3 regions of the Methylobacterium sp. E-046 genome follow, and region 3 is predicted to be linked to each of the others. Evidence: predicted binding sites of a transcription regulator. Region 3 holds the regulator's gene; each other region holds the start of a gene.
The links. Region 3 encodes PhoB, which activates phosphate uptake and scavenging genes when phosphate is short. Its sites were predicted from a motif close to TGTCATNNANCTGTCAT; they were not measured.

Region 1 (5,715 bases), on a different contig from region 3:
TGCGCGTTGGCAAGCTCGGCCGCGCGCCGCACCTCCGCCTCGCCGGCGTCGGGGCGCCCGTACCGGATGTTCTCGGTGACGCTGCCGGAGAACACCACCGGGTCCTGCGGAACCAGGGCGATGCGGGCGCGCAGGGCCTCCGGATCGACCTGCGCGATGTCGGCGCCATCCACCCGGATCCGGCCGCCCTGCGGGTCGTAGAAACGCAGCAGCAGCTGGAAGACCGTGGTCTTGCCGGCCCCGGAGGGACCGACGAGGGCGATGCGCTCGCCGGGCGCCGCCGCGAAGGCCAGGCCGTCCAGGGCGGCATGGCCGGGTCGCGTCGGATAGGCGAAGCGCACGGCCTCGAACTCCACGGCGCCGCGTGCGGGCACCGGCAGCGGAAGCGCGGGGGAGGGCGCGCGGATCGCGGGCTCCGTGGCGAGGATCTCGGTGAGCCGCTCCGCGGCCCCGGCCGACATCGCGAGGTCGCCGTACACCTCCGAGAGCTGGCCCAGCGCCCCGGCGCCGAAGACGGCGTAGAGCACGAATTGCGAGAGTTCGCCGCCGCTCATGGAGTGGTTGAGGACGCCCTGCGCCCCGTACCACATCACCCCGACCACCGAGGCGGAGATCAGGAAGATCGCCACGCCGGTCAGCAGGGCCCGCGCCCGGATCGAATCGCGGGCCGCCGCGTAGGCGTCCTCGGACGCCGCGGCGAAGCGGGCCTCCGTCATGGCCGAGCGCCCGAAGGCCTGCATGATCCGCACGGCTCCCACCGCCTCGGCGGCGTAGGCGGACGCATCCGCCAGACGGTCCTGCGCGGCCCTGGAGCGCCGGCGCACGCCCCGGCCCGAGATGATCAGCGGGAACACGATCAGCGGAATCGCCGCCAGCACCATCACGGAGAGGCGGGGGCTCGTGATCACCATCATGGCGGTGGCGCCCACGAACAGGAACAGGTTCCGCAGCAGGATCGAGACCGAGACGCCGAAGGCCGACTTGATCTGCGTCGCGTCGGCCGTGAGACGCGAGACGATCTCCCCCGACTGCGCGCGGTCGAAGAAGGCGGGATCGAGGATCGTCAGACGGGCGAAGACGGCGCTGCGCAGGTCCGCCACCACGCGCTCGCCGAGCGTCACCACCGTGTAGACGCGCGCCGCGCTCGACAGCGCGAAGGCCGCCACCACGCCGAGCAGGGCCAGGAAGTAGGCGTCGATCACCTCCGAGCCGTCGACGGTGAAGCCGTGGTCGATCACGCGGCGCATGGCGATCGGCACGACCAGCGTCGAGGCCGAGGCACAGATGAGGGCGACGAGTCCGGCGGCGATCCGCCCCCGGTAGCGCAGGGCAAAGGGCATCAGCGGCCGAAGCGCGCTCAGCGGGGCTTTGGGCCGACCTTCGGCGGCCTTGGTCTTACGGGCCATCACGCCTCACGTGTCAGTCCCCCCATCCGGTCCGCGGCGCTTGTGACCGGAGAAAGCCTGCGGTATACGCCGCCGCTCATCCGATTGCGTGTGTTCAATGGCCGCGGGCCGCCACCACGGTCGGCTTGGACGTGCCGTTGCCACGAACCAGCGGTTCGGTGCAACCGGTGATATCTTCCGCATTCCGGGCCGGGCGGCGCCTCCTGCGCTTCCCGCCGGCGTGCCAGATCAGGGACCAAAGGTCATGGCGAAGGACGCGGCCGCAAAGGCCAAGGGGACCGAGCACCCCGACTACCACTTCATCAAGGTCGTGATGACCGACGGTACCGAGTACCAGACCCGTTCGACCTATGGGAAAGAGGGCGATACCCTCAACCTCGACATCGACCCGCTGACCCATCCGGCCTGGACCGGCGGTGAGCAGAAGATGCTGGACCGCGGCGGTCGCGTCTCGCGCTTCAACTCGCGGTTCGGCAACCTCGGCAAGCGCTGAGCGATCGAGACAGCGCGCCGCCCCTCGGGACGGCGCGGCCGGAACGGGCGGCCCTCCGGGGCCGCCCGTTTTTCGTTGCGGCACCGTGTGGCGGAGAGGCGCGCCTCCGGGCCGCTCGCTTCCGGGCCGGCGCCCTCAGCCGTCGGCCATCCGGAACGCCATCCGCAGCAGGCCCTGCTGCTGCGCCACCGGGCTCTCCACCGGCGCCGGCGTCGGGCGATCCTCGGTGATCAGCGAATCGAGGTGCAGGATCCGGGTGTGAAGGCGCCTCGCCCGCTGGATCAACTGCTGGAGGCGGACCGGCAGCTGGTTGAAATCCTGCGGCTTCGACGGCTCGGAGCTGCCGAGCTTGACGCGATGCTTCTCTAGGAGCGCCTCCGCCGGGGTCATCTCGCCTTCGGCAACGGCGCGCTGCACGAGCAGCCAGGAGGCGATCTGCATCAGCAGTGTCGTCAGGCGCATGCTCTCGGTCGCGTAGCTCAGCGTCGCGTCGCGGGAAACGAGGCGGGACTCGTCGCGACCTTCGCCGTCGAGGTAGGCGGCCGTCTCTTCGACGAGCGTCATCCCTTCGCGGAACAGCGTCTTGAAGGCGTCCGAGTGGACGTAGGACTTGCCGAAATCGACCCAGTCTCGGTCGTCCCGGAACGTGACATCGAAGCCGTTCATCTGCCTCTCCTGTGCCGTCCGACGGCCCTGTCCGTGCGAAACTGGGACGCTGCGTCCCTGGCTGTCCGACGACGCAGCAATCCTAGCGCCGATCGGCGGCGACATCAGGGTTCATCCTTTTTTAACCTTAATATCGCGCCTGCGGCCAACTTAAGACCGCTGTAGGCGGATGCCACTGCGCCGCGACGAGGCCCCGATAGGGCTGGATTGGCCGCATCGGCCCGTCCTGAGCGGGAGGCACGTCGCGGGGGGATCTCCGCCGCGCTATGGCATCCCTGCCACAGGTCGTGGCGCGCGGCCGTCGCCCAGCGGCCGGATCCCGCTGCCGCGTGCGCTTGCGCACCGCGGTGCCATATTCCGGCCCCTTCGATAGGGAGTCTTAACGGCAGACCGACACCGTGGCGCGGAGACAAGCCGTCCCCGCCACAATCTGACGAACTCCGGACCAGAGCCAGCGACCGATGCGCATGAAGGCACAAAACCGGTTCACCGCCCTGTTGAGCGTCGCCGCCCTCGGCACGCTCGGCTTCGGCGCCGCCGAGGCGCGCGACCAGGGCAATTACGCCCAGGCCGAATGGGCGCAGGACTACGCCTCTCCCGCCGGCATGCAGGTCCAGCGCGAGACCGTTCCGATCCTCTCGCCTCAGACGGTGACGGCGACCGAGCAGATGGTCGATCGCTACAAGGACATCGTCACCCGCGGCGGCTGGCGCGCGGTCTCCGGTGCCGAGCATCTGCGGATCGGCTCACGCGGCCCGGCCGTGGCCGCCGTCCGCCAGCGCCTCATCGTTACGGGCGACCTCGATCAGGCGGCCGGTGGTTCGGGCGTGTACGATTCCTACGTCGCAGCCGGCGTGAAGCGCTTCCAGGCCCGCCACGGCCTGAGCCAGACCGGTACGATGAGCCTCGCCACCCAGCAGGCCATGAACGTGACCGCCGACGTGCGGCTGCGTCAGCTGGAGACCAACGTGGTGCGCCTGCGCTCCTATTCGGGTGATCTCGGCCGCCGCTTCGTCATCACCAACATCCCCGCCGCGCTGGTGGAGACGGTGGAGAACGGTCAGGTCGTCACGCTCCACGCCGCGGGCGTAGGCAAAATCGACCGCCAGTCGCCAATCATGAACACCAAGGCGACGCAGATCAATTTCAACCCGACCTGGACGGTCCCGGCTTCCATCGTGAAGAAGGACCTGATCCCGAAGATGCAGAAGGATCCGAACTACCTCACGGACAACAAGATCCGCATTCTCGGGAACGGCCAGGAGATCTCGCCGAAGTCGGTGAACTGGTTCTCCGACGAGGGCACGCGCTATACCTACCGGCAGGATTCGGGCGCCGACTTCAATTCGATGGGCATCGTGCGCATCAACATCCCGAATCCCTACGGCGTGTTCATGCACGACACGAACACCAAGGGTGTGTTCGGCGACGATTTCCGCTTCATCTCCTCGGGCTGCGTCCGCGTCCAGAACGTGCGCGAGTACATCACTTGGCTCCTCAAGGACACGCCCGGCTGGGGTCGCCAGCAGGTCGAGGAGGCGATCGAGAGCGGCAAGCGCATCGACGCCAACATCGCACAGCCGGTGCCAGTCTACTGGACCTACATCACTGCGTGGTCGACCCCGGACGGCCTCGTGCAGTTCCGGGACGACATCTACAAGCGCGACGGCGTGAACGTGCCGTCGACCATCGGTGCCCCGACTCCCGTCGCGAGCGCCGAGCCTGTGCCGCAGAGCTTCGAGCCCGGCGACGAGGAGTAATTCTCACCGCCGCGTGACGGCGCCGCGCTCCGGTGCAGCGTTCCGAGGCCCGCATCTCCGCCGAGATGCGGGCCTCGCGCGTTGCGGATCGCTTCTGTCATCCGGCCGTCAGACAGATCTGCTTGGCCGCAGGCGACAGCGCGATCGGCTCGCCAGCCGGACGCCGCGTTGCGTTGCGTTGCAGGAGCAGCCCATGTCGCGTGATACCGCATCCGGAGTCGGACGCCTCACCCGGCGGGAGACCGTAGCCGGCCTGGCCGGCCTAGGGCTGGCCCGCGGGGCGCGCGACGGCGGAGGAGGCCGCGGAGGCCACCGGGATCGTCTGGGCGACCGGCCTCGCCGGGGTGGACCGCGTCCCGCTGCCCGGCGTGCTGGTCTCCAACGGGCGCGAGGTCGTGCGCACGGACGCGCAGGGCCGCTACCGCCTGCCGCTGGAGGGGGACGGCGCGATCTTCGTGATCAAGCCGCCGGACTACGCCCTGCCGCGCGACGTCGACAACGTGCCGCGCCACTCCTACGTCCATCAGCCCGGCGGAACGCCGGTCGACCTGGGTCTCCGCTACCGGGGCGTCGCCCCGACCGGACCGCTGCCGGCCTCGATCGACTTCACCCTGACACGGACCGAGGAGCCGACGGAGTTCGACGTCCTCCTGTTCACCGATCCCCAGCCCGAGAGCCGCACCGAGCTCGACCACGTGCGGGATACCGCCGTCGCCCGCGCGATGGCGATCCCGGCGGCGTTCGGCCTGACCACTGGCGACGTTTTGTTCGACGACCTGTCGCTCTACGGCCGGTCCAACCGCATCGTGGGCCAGATCGGCGTGCCCTGGTACAGCCTGCCGGGCCACCACGACCTCAACATGCAGGCCCCGGATGCCCGCTACAGCCGCGAGACCTGGAAGCGGGTGTTCGGGTCGCCGACCTACGCGTTCCAGCAGGGGCGCGCGTGGTTCGTCCTGCTCGACAATGTCGAGTGGCTCGGTCCGCCGGTTCCCCTCGGCGCAAACACCTATCGCGGACGGGTCGGCGAGCGCGGCCTCGCCTTCCTCCGCAACCTCCTGGCCGAGATCCCGCGGGACGCCCTGATCGTGCTCGCCATGCACATCCCGCTCTTCACCGACACGGCGCCGGACGACGCGCGCGGGACGACGACCGACCGGGCCGCGCTCCTCGATCTGCTGGGCGGGCGCAGGGTCCTGAGCCTTGCCGGGCATACCCACACCACCGAGCACCACTATCCGGCCAAGGGCCACCACCACCATGTCCTCACGGCCGTCTCGGGCTCATGGTGGAGCGGCCCGGACACGCGCACCGGCATCCCATCGGCCGACAGCCGCGACGGTACGCCCAACGGCTTCCACGTGCTGTCGATCCGCGGCAACGACTACAC
Region 2 (5,715 bases), on a different contig from region 3:
ACCCGCTACCCCGGCCGGTCCCCCGACCCCGTCCCCAGCGCGCGCTGGACCATCACGCTGTCCGACCAGTGGCCGTACTTGAAGCCCACCGCCCGCAGGTAGCCGACCCGCTCGAACCCGCAGGCCTCGTGGAGGCGCAGGGACGCCGCGTTCTCGGCGTCGATGTAGCCGATCATCTGGCGGTAGCCGCCCGCCGCGCAGGCCTCGATCAGGGCCGGCAGGAGCCGTCGGCCGATCCCGGCATGGAGGTGGTCGGGATGCACGTAGATCGAGTGCTTGAGGGTGTAGCGGTAGGCCGGGCGCTTCCGGAACGGCACCGCGTAGGCGTAGCCCGCCACCGCGCCGTCCCGGTCGGCCACCAAGTGCGGCAGGCGCTTCTTGCGCATGGTCTTGCGCCGCCGCTTCAGGTCGTCGGGGAGCAGCCGGTCCTCCTCGGCGACGCCGACATCAGTCACGCCCTTGCCGATATGGTGCTCGTAGATCGCCACCATCGCCTCGACATCGGCGTCCGAGGAGGCGCGGATGACGATGTCGGGGCAGGCACGGGACGGGAGCAGGCCGGGCGCCTCGACCTCGATCTCCATCAGGCCCCCTCCCGCGCCACGTAGGTGTGGAAGCGGATCCGCCCGTCCGGGTCGACCTCGCGGTAGACGCCCTGGATCTCGGCCTCGAAGCCCGGGAACAGGTTGGCCGAGGCCTCGAACATCTTGAAATAGTCGAGCATCGGCTTGGCGCGCTCGTCCAGGCGCTCGCCCGGCAGCACCGTGCCGATGCCCGGCGGGTAGACCAGCATCAGCGTGGTGGCGATCCGCCCCTCGGCCTCGGCGATCGGCACGTAGTCGACCTTGTTGCGGGTCAGCAGCTGGGCGGCGCGCTTGGGCGGCATCACCATCTCGGGCAGGTGTTCCGGCGCGAACTGGCGCCGCTGCAGCGCGGAGGTGCCGGCCTCCCGGTGGAAGGCGTGGAGCTCGCTGCAGAGGTCGCGCAGGCGCACGCCGCGGTAGCGGTTCGGCCGGCGGTTGACGAATTCCGGCATGGCCTCCTCCAGCGGGGCGTTGTCGTCGTGGTACCGCTTGAAGGCGACGAGGCCCGAGATCAGCGTGCCGGCCTTGGAGGATTCGACCCCCGGGGTCAGCAGGAAGAGCAGCGAGTTCAGGTCGTTCTTCTCGGCGACGATCCGGTTCTCACGCAGGTATTGCGCCACGATCGGGGCCGGCACGCCGTGCTCCGCGTAGGCCCCCGTGTGCCGGTCGAAGCCGGGGGTCAGCACCGTCAGCTTGTTCGGGTCGGTGATGGCGTAGCCCGGCGCCACGTGGGTGAAGCCGTGCCAGCGGGCGCCCGGCTTCAGCTCCCAGTGGCGAGGCGTCGCGGCGAGCTCGTCGGTGGGCACGCTCTCCCACGGCACCTCGGCGCCGTCGGCGTTCCGGGTCACGTCCGGCACGAAGGGATCGAAGAACCAGCGCCGCGCCGGGTCGCGCTCGTTCTCCTCGAACTCGCGCCGGATCGCCCGGACCTTCTTGCGCCACTCGATCCCGAGCCGGATCGTGTCGTCCCACAGGATCATGCCGGAGCGCCCCTTCATCATCTGGGCGCCGACATCGAGGGAGGCGAAGAGCGGGTAGAAGGGCGACGTCGAGGCGTGGACGAGGAAGCTCTCGTTCAGCCGCTTGTGCTCGACCCGCCGGGTCTGGCCGCGGATGTGCCCGTCCCGGGTGTGGATCTGCGAGGCCTGGGAGAAGCTCGCGAGCTGCTTGTGGGTCGATTGCGTGGCGACGATGCCGGGCGAGGTCTCATCGAGGCCGGTCAGCCCCATGGCGAAGCGCCGCGCGTAGAGCGGGTGGAACTTCATGAAGCCCGCCCAGGCCTCGTCAAACAGGATGTAGTCGCAGAGGTGGCCGATCTTCTCCAGGATCTCCTGGGCGTCGTAGATCGTGCCGTCGTAGGTGCACTGCTCGATCACCGCGACGCGGAACGGCCGCTCCCGGCGCCACGCCTCCGGATCGGTCACCAGCGGGTTGCGGCGGATCTTCTCCCGGATCCGGGTCTCGTCCAGGGCCTCGTGGAAGATCGGTCCGATCAGCCCGTAGGCGTTGCGGTCGGTCTCCAGGAAGATCGGGATGCCGCCGCCCAGGAACAGGGCGCCGTGATGGGCCGCCTTGTGGTTGTTGCGGTCGAACAGGACGAGGTCGTCCTCGGCCACCAGGGAGGACAGGACGATCTTGTTCGAGGCCGAGGTGCCGTTGAGGACGAAGTAGGTCTTCTCCGCCCCGAAGATCTTGGCGGCCTCCTTCTGGGCCTTCAGCGCCGGCCCCTCGTGGGTCAAGAGGTCGCCGAGGTCGAGCACCGAGTTGTCGAGATCGTCGCGGAAGATCGCCTCGCCGAGGTGCTCCACGAAGATCCGGCCGATCGGCGACCGGTTGTAGAAGATGCCGCCGTTGTGGCCCGGGCAGGTCCAGAGCTGGTTGCCCTTCTCGGCGTAGTCGACCAGCGCGCCGAAGAACGGCGTCTTGAGGGTCTGGGCGTACTGCGTCACCCGGCTGACGAGGCCGCGGGCGATGAATTCCGGCGTCTCCTCGGCGAGGAAGATGTAGCCGTCGATGAAGTCGAGGAGCTCGACCGGGATGTCCTCCAGCCGCTTGCGGCGGACCATGATGACGATCGGCATCTCCAGGCCGCGCTTGCGCATCATGTCGATGAGGGCGGCGGCCTTGCCGTCGAGGCCGCGCTTGCCCCAGTCGACCACGAGGCAGCCGACCGCCGCGTCGGTCTGCACCGCGATGGCGGCGTCCTCCACCCGCCGGGCGCGCACCACCTCGAAGCCGCGCTGCTCCACGGCCGCCACGATCTGGTTGACCCGCGCGCCCTCCAGGTCATCCGGGTCGAAGGCCGGAGCGCACATCAGGACCGTGAAGCGGCGGTGGAAGTCCATGGAGCCCTCTCTGGCCTCGGATGCAGCGGGTGGCTTTCCGGCCCGTCTGCGACGATTGCATGACACGGCGCGCGGCGGGCGGTCGCGGTCCGGACGAAACGCGTGATCTGGGCCGGTCAGGAGCCCCGCGCGTCCGCGGAGGTCCGGCCGTCGCGAACTGCGATGCTCACGCGGGTCCGACCGCTCCGCGCATTCCCGCCACGGATCTCGAGCGTGCCCGCCAGGGGCTTGATGGAGGAGCGAACGGGGGAGGCTTGCTGCGCCGCGCTGTCGGGATCGGGCGCGGGCCTCCTCTCTGGTCCGGGAGGGGGCCGCGCCCTTCAGAGCTCGCGGCGGCAAGCCGCCTCCGGGCATCACGGCGCGCGGCGCCGCTCCCAGACAGCCGGATTGACCAGCCCGCCCGGCCGCCGGCCGGCCAGCACATCGACCACGCGGGCCGCGGCGGTCTCGGCGGTGCGGATCAGGGCCGCCCCGGTGGAGCCGCCGACATGGGGCGTCAGGATCGCCCGCGCCTGGCGGGCCAGGGGGTGATCTGCCGGCAGCGGCTCCTGCGCGAAGACGTCGAGACCGGCGCCCGCGATCGTGCCGGTCTCCAGGGCTTCGACCAGGGCGGCCTCGTCGATGAGACCGCCGCGACTGGTGTTGATCAGGAACGCGTCCGGCTTCATCCGGGCGAGCTGGTCCCGGCCGATCAGCCCGCGGGTGTCCGGGGTCAACGGTACGTGAAGGGAAACGATGTCGGCCTCGGCCAGGAGCGCGTCGACCGAGGGGGCCCGCAGGGCGCCGGCAGTGGCGAAATCGGCGTCCGGGCGGCTCGGCCCGTAGGCCAGCACCCGCAGGCCCAGGGCGGTGCCGAGCCGGGCGGTCGCCTGCCCGATCGCCCCGAAGCCGACGAGGCCGAGGGTCAGGCCGGCGAGTTCGACGAGGCGAGCCGTGAACTTGAAGCTGTCGTCGCCATCCCGGACCGAGCGGTCGGCGCCCGGCAGCGCCTTCGCCAGGGCAAAGATCAGCGCCAGGGTCTGCTCGGCCACCGATACGGCGTTGGCCCCGGGCGTGTTGACCACGACGATCCCGGCCTCGGTGGCCGCCGTCTTGGCCACGTGGTCGGTGCCGGTCCCGTGCACGCCGATGACCCGCAAATCCGGCGCCGCCGCGATGGCCTGGGCCGGAAAGCCGGTGTTCCGGGTAATGACGGCGACACATCCGGCGACCTCGCGCGCCAGGGTCTCGGCGTCGGTGCCGCTGGCGGGGCGCGGCTCCAACCCCGCCGCACGCAGCCGGTCGAGGCCCGCCGCGTGGATCGGCTGGACGATGAGGCACGGACCGGTGATCACGGGCGAGGCAGCCTTTGCGGATGATGAGCGAGGGGCGGCAAGTCCTTTGCCGCAATCCTCTTGGGCGCTCGCCGCCGAGGTGGCAACCGCCTCACCCGGCGGTCTGCTTGGTGCAGGGGCCGGTGGAACGCTCGGCAGGCAGGCGCGGGGCCCCGCGGCGCGCGCCGATCCGTTCCTATTGGAGGGCCGATGTTTCACGGGAAACACAAGCTTAACCTTGAGCGGAGGCTGGCTCCGGAATGCGGCGCAGCCACATACGGATTTCGGCGTCGTCGCTCTGCCCGCCGCGGAACCGGATCGCTGTTGCATCGGCGCCGTCGCGTCCCGGGCGGCCGCGGGTTACCACCGGCCGGGCATGACGACATCCAGCTGGCGAACCCTCCGCAACGTGCAGGCCCGGGCGAGACTGGAGCGGGCCTTGCCGCCCATCTTCCCGGCCCCCGTGCTTCGGCATGCCCTGGCGCGTCCGCTAATTCCACCGACACCGCGGCTCGCCGTCGAGAGCTACTGGCGCGCCCACATCCTCCGCGCGGATCAACTCGCGCGGGCCCTGGCGGCCCGGTCGGGCACACCGGAGGGCTGGACGTGGCAGCTCGGCGCGGAGGGGCGATCCGGGAGTTTCCGAACGCCGCCCGCACCCTTCCGCGATCCGGCCTACGCCCGCGGCCGCGGCGCCTGCTGCATCTGCGGCCAGCCCGTCTATCGGTTCGGCTGGCACCAAGATCTCTGGGGGAGCGGCGCACCCAACGCCCGGGCCGGCTGGCACGCGGCCTGCGTCACCGCCTGGAAGTTCTGGATCGCGCCGCACGCGCAAGTGCGGTCGCTCAAGCTTCGCCAGCGCCACCGCTGCGCGACCTCGGGAAAGCGGTTGCTGCGCACCGCCGAGGTCGATCACGCGCTGCCGCTCTACCGGGTCTGGCGGGAGCACCGCGCGGCTCCTTGGCCGGAACTGCTCGGCTACTGGGGTGCGCCGAACCTGCAGGTGGTCAACCGGGCGGTCCACGTCGACAAGTGTCGCGACGAGGCGGCCGAGCGGTCCCAGACCCTGCGCCTCTCGCGGTTCACGGTGATCGAGGACGATGGGGGGTTCCAGGTGATCGAGGACGCGTGAGCCTCCGGCTCAGCCGCCCAGAGCCGCCAGGCCGCGGGACAGGTCCGCCAGCAGATCCTCCTCGGCCTCCAGCCCGACCGAGAGGCGCAGCAGCCCATCGGTGATGCCCGCGATGGCGCGCGCCTCTGGGTCCATCGCCGCGTGCGTCATGGTCGGCGGATGAGCCACGAGGCTCTCGACACCCCCGAGCGACTCCGCCAGCGTGAAGACCTGCAGCGCCTCGACGAAGCGCCGCACGGCGTCGCGCCCGCCCGCAAGCTCGAAGCTCAACATGGCGCCGAACCCGGCCTGCTGCGTCCGGGCAAGGGCGTGCCCCGGATGCGACGGCAGACCCGGGTAGT
Region 3 (5,715 bases):
ATCCACGCTGCTGCGCTGCTTCAACCGGATCTACAGCCTCTATCCGGAACAGCGGGCCGAGGGCGAGATCCTGCTGGACGGCGAGAACATCCTGGCCTCGTCCGTCGACCTGAACGATCTGCGCTCGCGCATCGGCATGGTGTTCCAGAAGCCGACGCCGTTCCCGATGTCGATCTACGACAACGTCGCCTTCGGCCTGCGCCTCTACGAGAAGCTCCCGAAGGCCGAGCTCGACGTGCGGGTGGAGGAATCCCTGCGCAAGGCCGCCCTCTGGGACGAGGTGAAGGACAAGCTCCGGCAGGCGGGGACCGGCCTCTCGGGCGGCCAGCAGCAGCGCCTGTGCATCGCCCGCACGGTGGCGCAGCGGCCGGAGGTCATCCTGTTCGACGAGCCGACCTCGGCGCTCGACCCGATCTCCACGGGCCGCATCGAGGAGCTGATCGAGCAGCTGCGCGACGAGTTCACCATCGTGATCGTCACCCACAACATGCAGCAGGCGGCGCGGATCTCGCAGTTCACCGCGTTCATGTATCTCGGTCAGCTCGTGGAGTTCGGTCCGACCAACCGGATGTTCATGAATCCGGCGGAGCGGCGCACGCAGGACTACATCACCGGGCGGTTCGGCTGATACGAGCCGGACGCTCCGCCGAACCATACCGGCATTCGCCGCCGCGGCGGCGGGGCGGCGGATCCCCGCCAGACCCCGCGGATCGCGATCCGCGGGCCCTTATCGAAGGATCCACCATGCCCGGCCATATCGTCAGCTCCTACGACACCGACCTGGAGGACCTGCGTCGCTCGATCTCGGAGATGGGCGGCGTGGCCGAGAAGATGACCGCCGAGGCGACCGACGCCCTCGTGCGCCGCGACGACGCGCTCGCCCAGGCGGTGATCCTCGCCGACAAGCGCCTCGACGCGCTCCAGCGGGACATCGAGGAGCGCTCGGTGCTCCTCATCGCCCGGCGCCAGCCGCTGGCGATCGACCTGCGCGAGACCATCTCGGCGATCCGCGTCTCCGGCGACCTGGAGCGGATCGGCGACCTCGCCAAGAACGTCGCCAAGCGCGTCGTGGCGATCTCCGACCACGCGCCGGCGCAGAAGATCGTGCTGGGCGTCCGCCACATGAGCGACCTCGCCGAGGGGCAGCTCAAGGACGTGCTGGACGCCTATGCGAGCCGCGACATCCAGGCGGCCCACGATGTCTGGGAGCGCGACGGCGAGATCGACGCCCTGTACAATTCCCTGTTCCGCGAGCTCCTGACGTACATGATGGAGGATCCGCGCAACATCTCGTTCTGCACGCATCTCCTGTTCTGCGCCAAGAACGTGGAGCGGATCGGCGACCACACGACCAACATCGCCGAGACGATCCACTACCTCGCCACGGGCGAGACGCTGGCGGGCGACCGGCCGAAGAACGATGCATCGAACTACGCGACGGTGGACGGCGGCAAGGCTCCGTAGCCGAACCGCCTCGACACAGGCGCCGCGGCGCGCTCAGTCCTGTCGGGCGGCGCCAGAGAATCGGAGGCTGCGGGTTGAGGCTGAGCGGCGCCTCCCGCAGCCTCCGCCTGAGCGCCCGCTCCGGAGGGAGCCGGCGTCTCCGCAGGCCGAAGGGCGCCGCCTCGTGAACGGGTCATCGAACGTGAGCATGCAAGTCCTGATCGTCGAGGACGAGGAGGCGCTGACCACCCTGCTGCGCTACAACCTCGAGGCCGAGGGCTTCGTCGTGGACTCGGCCGCGCGGGGCGACGACGCGGAGCTGCTCCTGGCCGAGCGGATCCCCGACCTGGTCCTGCTCGACTGGATGCTGCCGGGTCTCTCGGGGATCGAGCTCTGCCGCCGCATCCGGGCGCGCCGCGAGACGGAGCGGCTGCCGGTGATCATGCTCACCGCCCGCGGCGAGGAGGGCGACCGGATCCGGGGGCTGGGGACGGGGGCGGACGACTACATCGTCAAGCCCTTCTCCGTGCCGGAGCTCCTCGCCCGGATCCGCGCGCTGCTGCGCCGGGCCAAGCCCGCCCATGTCTCGGACCGGCTGGCGGCCGGCGACCTCGAACTCGACCGCACCGGACACCGCGTTCGCCGCGGCGGCGAGGAGCTGCATCTCGGGCCCACCGAGTTCCGGCTGCTGGAGTTCCTGATGCTGGCGCCGGGCCGGGTCTTCTCCCGGGAGCAGCTCCTCGACGGCGTCTGGGGGCACGACGTCTACATCGACGAGCGCACCGTGGACGTGCATGTCGGACGCCTGCGCAAGGCGCTGAACGGCCCGCGCCAGCCCGACCCGATCCGCACGGTCCGCGGCTCCGGCTACGCGTTCGACGAGACCTTCTCGCTGGGGGCCTGAGGCGGCCCCGCTCAGCGGACGAGCGCGGCGCTCCGATCCGCGGCGGCCGGCACCGCTTGCAGGGCCGCCAGCACGACCCCCTCGGTGAGGATCTGTGGCAGCACCTGCGGCTCCCCGGTGCCGCTGTAGAGCAGGTAAAGCGGCACGCCGCTGCGCCCGTGCTTCTCCAGCAGGCGGGTAATCTCCGGGTTCTGATTGGTCCAGTCGCCCTTCAGGTAGGTCACGCCGCGCTCGGCCATCGCGGCTCGCACGGCCTTGGTGTTGAGCGAGGTCGCCTCGTTCACCGCGCAGGTGATGCACCACGCCGCGGTCATGTCGACGAAGGCCGGCCGGCGGCCGTTCACCAGGGCATCGAGGCGTGCCTGGGTGAAGGGCTCGATCCCGTCATGCGCGGCCTGCGCGGACGGCGTCGCGCGATCCTGCGGCACGGTCACGGCGAGGCCCGCGACGGCAACGAGGGCCAGCGCCGCGGCGCCCTGCGCGACGCGGCCGGTCCTGGGCGGGGCGGTGCGCCCCAGCTCCCAGGCCCAGGCGGCGAAGCCCACCAGCACGAGGCCGATCAGCGCCGCCAGGAGCCCGCGCGGATCGACCTGCTGCGCCAGCACCCAGACCAGCCACGCCACGGTGGCGTAGACCGGGAAGGCGAGGACCTGCTTCAGCGTCTCCATCCAGGCGCCGGGCCGCGGCAGCGCTCGGAGCGCGGGTGGCCAGAGAGTCAGGACCAGGAAGGGCAGGGCGAGGCCGAGGCCGAGGCTCGCGAAGACGGCGAGGGCCACGGCGGCGCTCTGCGTCAGGGCGAAGCCCACGGCCGAGCCCATGAACGGGGCCGTACAAGGGGTCGCCACCAGGGTCGCGAGGACACCCGTGAAGAACGAGCCGCCGAGACCCGCCCGCCGGGCGAGCCCGTCGCCTAGGCCGGCGAGACGCCCGCCGACCTGGACAACACCCGACAGGCTCAGGCCCATGGCGAAGAGCAGGTAGGCGAGCCCCGCCACCACGAGGGGCGATTGCAGCTGGAAGCCCCAGCCGATCGCCGCGCCCCCGCCCTTGAGGGCGATCAGCACAGCCGCGAGCCCGAGGAAGCTCGCCAGCACGCCGGCCGTGTAGGCAAAGCCGTGCATCCGCAGCCGGGCCGGGCTCTCGCCCGCGTGCCGCACGAGGCCGAGGACCTTGATCGACAGGACCGGGAACACGCAGGGCATCAGGTTGAGGATCAGCCCGCCGATGAAGGCGAAGGCCGCCGCGGTCGCGAGCGTCAGCGCGTCGAGTTCGGCCGCCACCTGCGGGACCGGGGCCGCGGAGGGCGGGATCGACGAGGCCGCCGCGGCGGGCGCCGGCTCGTCGCCGTACGCGAAGGCGAGGCGCCGGGTGCCGGCATCGCCCACCTCCTCGAGGGTGAGCACCCCCGGCAGCGCGCCGGGGACCGCCTCGGCCGGGCTGCTCCGGGCCAGGGTGAGGTGCAGCCCGGTGTCATCGATCGCCGCCACCTGCGCGGCGGCGTTGTCGATCGCGGTCTCGGAATACGGGAAGTACGCGACGTTCCGGATGGCGTCGGCCTTGAGGCCGCCGGCCGCGAAGTCGAGCCGCAGGGTGTCGCCCTGACTGGCGAGGCGCAACGGCCACAAAGCCGGGACCGGCAGGGCCGCGCGGGCACGGGCGAACAGCTCGGCATTGGCCGGATCGGGCTTCGGCTCCCCCACCGGCAGGGTGAGGGCGAGATCGGCCGAGCCGGGGACGCACTCGGTCTCGCAGACGAGGTAGGTCAGCTTGGCCTGGATCCGGACCGGGTCGGCGGGATCGAGGCTCGGCGGCGGCGTGACCGGCACGAGGAGCGTGACCTCACCCTCGTAGCCGTAATTCATCAGCGTGGCGATCGGGATGCGCTCCGGCGCGGGCCACCGGATCGCCCCGGCGTTGAAGCCCGCCGGCAGGGTCCAGGTCACCTCCGGGGGCAGGCCGGAATCCCCGGGATTGCGCCAGTAGACGTGCCAGCCGGGCTTCACCTGCATGCGAACGGCCAGGGTGAAGGGCTGCGCGCCCGCCACCGCGGCGGGCTCGGCGGCGAGGCTGGACCGCACGAGGTCCGACGGCGTTCGGAAGCCCTGGGGGAAACCTTGCGCGACCGCGACCGGGAGGCTTGCGGCGAGCGCCAGGATCAGGATGGCGAGGCGGATCATGCAGTCCCTTCGCGCGCCGGGCGGCCGCGGTTTCACGCGCGGTGCTTCATGCGCTGCGCGGGCCGTTCCATGATCGTGGCCTTACCATGGGTGGCGCCCGAAATCGCCGGCCGGCCGCTCAGTCCGAGAGCGGCGCGATGGCGCGCTCCAGCCAGGCGCGCGTCTCGGCATCGAGCCCCGGCGCGAGCGTCGCCCGCACCCTCTCATGGTAGGCGTCGATCCATGCGCGCTCGCCCGGGTCGAGCAGGTCCGGCTCGATCAACCGCCGATCATACGGCGCGAGCGTCAGCGTCTCGAAGCCCAGCATCGGGCGCTCACCGTCCGCGATCGCGCGGGGCTCGACCAGAACCAGGTTCTCGATCCGGATGCCGTAGGCGCCGCGGGCGTAGTAGCCCGGCTCGTTGGACAGGATCATGCCGGGCTCCAGAGCCACGGTGCCGGTCTTGGCGATCCGCTGCGGACCCTCGTGCACCGACAGGAAGGCCCCGACGCCGTGGCCGGTGCCGTGGTCGAAATCGAGGCCCGCCTGCCAGAGCGGCGCCCGGGCGAAGGCGTCGATCTGGGCGCCGGTCGTGCCGGTCGGGAAGACCGCACGGGCGATGGCGAGGTGGCCCTTCAGCACGCGGGTGAAGCGGTCGCGCATCGCTGCGCTGGGTGCGCCGACCGCGACGGTGCGGGTGATGTCGGTGGTGCCGTCGGAGTACTGCGCCCCGGAATCGATGAGGAACAGCTCGCCGGGCTGCACGGTCCGGTCGCTGGCGCGGGTCACCCTGTAGTGGACGATCGCCCCGTTCGGGCCGGACCCCGAGATCGTCGGGAAGGAGACGTCGCGCAGGTCGCCTCCGGCGGCGCGAAAATCCTCCAGCGCCTCCACGGCGGCGATCTCGGAGAGCCGGCCGGCGGCGGCGGCGGCGTCGAGCCAGGCGAGGAAGCGCACGACGCTCGCCCCGTCGCGGATATGGGCGGCGCGCGCGCCGGCGATCTCAGCGGCATTCTTGACCGCCTTCATCCCGGTGATGGGATCCCGCCCGACATCGGCGGTGCCGCCGGCCGCCTCGATCTTCTCCTTCAGCGCCACGGCTCCGGTCGCCGCGTCGAGCCGGACGCGGACGCCGCTCAGGGCGGCCAGCCCGTCGTCGAGTTCGGCGCGCGCGAGGATCTCGGCCGCGGGGGCGAGGGCGGCCCGCAGGG

Region 1: a site for PhoB is predicted at 4,421-4,437, ahead of MKK82_RS21545 (calcineurin-like phosphoesterase C-terminal domain-containing protein). Genes of this name have one in related genera too.
Region 2: a site for PhoB is predicted at 2,978-2,994, ahead of MKK82_RS01565 (Orn/Lys/Arg decarboxylase N-terminal domain-containing protein). Genes of this name have one in related genera too.

What each region holds. Positions count from the first base shown of each region.
Region 1 covers NZ_JAKSYP010000211.1:31,649-37,363, reverse strand. Annotated here, with positions in the region: gene MKK82_RS21565 (ABC transporter transmembrane domain-containing protein) at 1-1,406, opposite strand, end outside; gene rpmE (50S ribosomal protein L31) at 1,651-1,899, shown strand; gene MKK82_RS21555 (DUF1465 family protein) at 2,035-2,565, opposite strand; gene MKK82_RS21550 (murein L,D-transpeptidase) at 3,027-4,325, shown strand; gene MKK82_RS21545 (calcineurin-like phosphoesterase C-terminal domain-containing protein) at 4,670-5,715, shown strand, end outside.
Region 2 covers NZ_JAKSYP010000034.1:5,491-11,205, reverse strand. Annotated here, with positions in the region: gene MKK82_RS01570 (GNAT family N-acetyltransferase) at 6-584, opposite strand; gene MKK82_RS01565 (Orn/Lys/Arg decarboxylase N-terminal domain-containing protein) at 584-2,929, opposite strand; gene MKK82_RS01560 (hydroxyacid dehydrogenase) at 3,283-4,263, opposite strand; gene MKK82_RS01555 (hypothetical protein) at 4,619-5,374, shown strand; gene metB (cystathionine gamma-synthase) at 5,384-5,715, opposite strand, start outside.
Region 3 covers NZ_JAKSYP010000159.1:98,947-104,661, forward strand. Annotated here, with positions in the region: gene pstB (phosphate ABC transporter ATP-binding protein PstB) at 1-628, shown strand, start outside; gene phoU (phosphate signaling complex protein PhoU) at 745-1,464, shown strand; gene phoB (phosphate regulon transcriptional regulator PhoB) at 1,652-2,347, shown strand; gene MKK82_RS13810 (protein-disulfide reductase DsbD family protein) at 2,359-4,524, opposite strand; gene MKK82_RS13815 (aminopeptidase P family protein) at 4,643-5,715, opposite strand, start outside.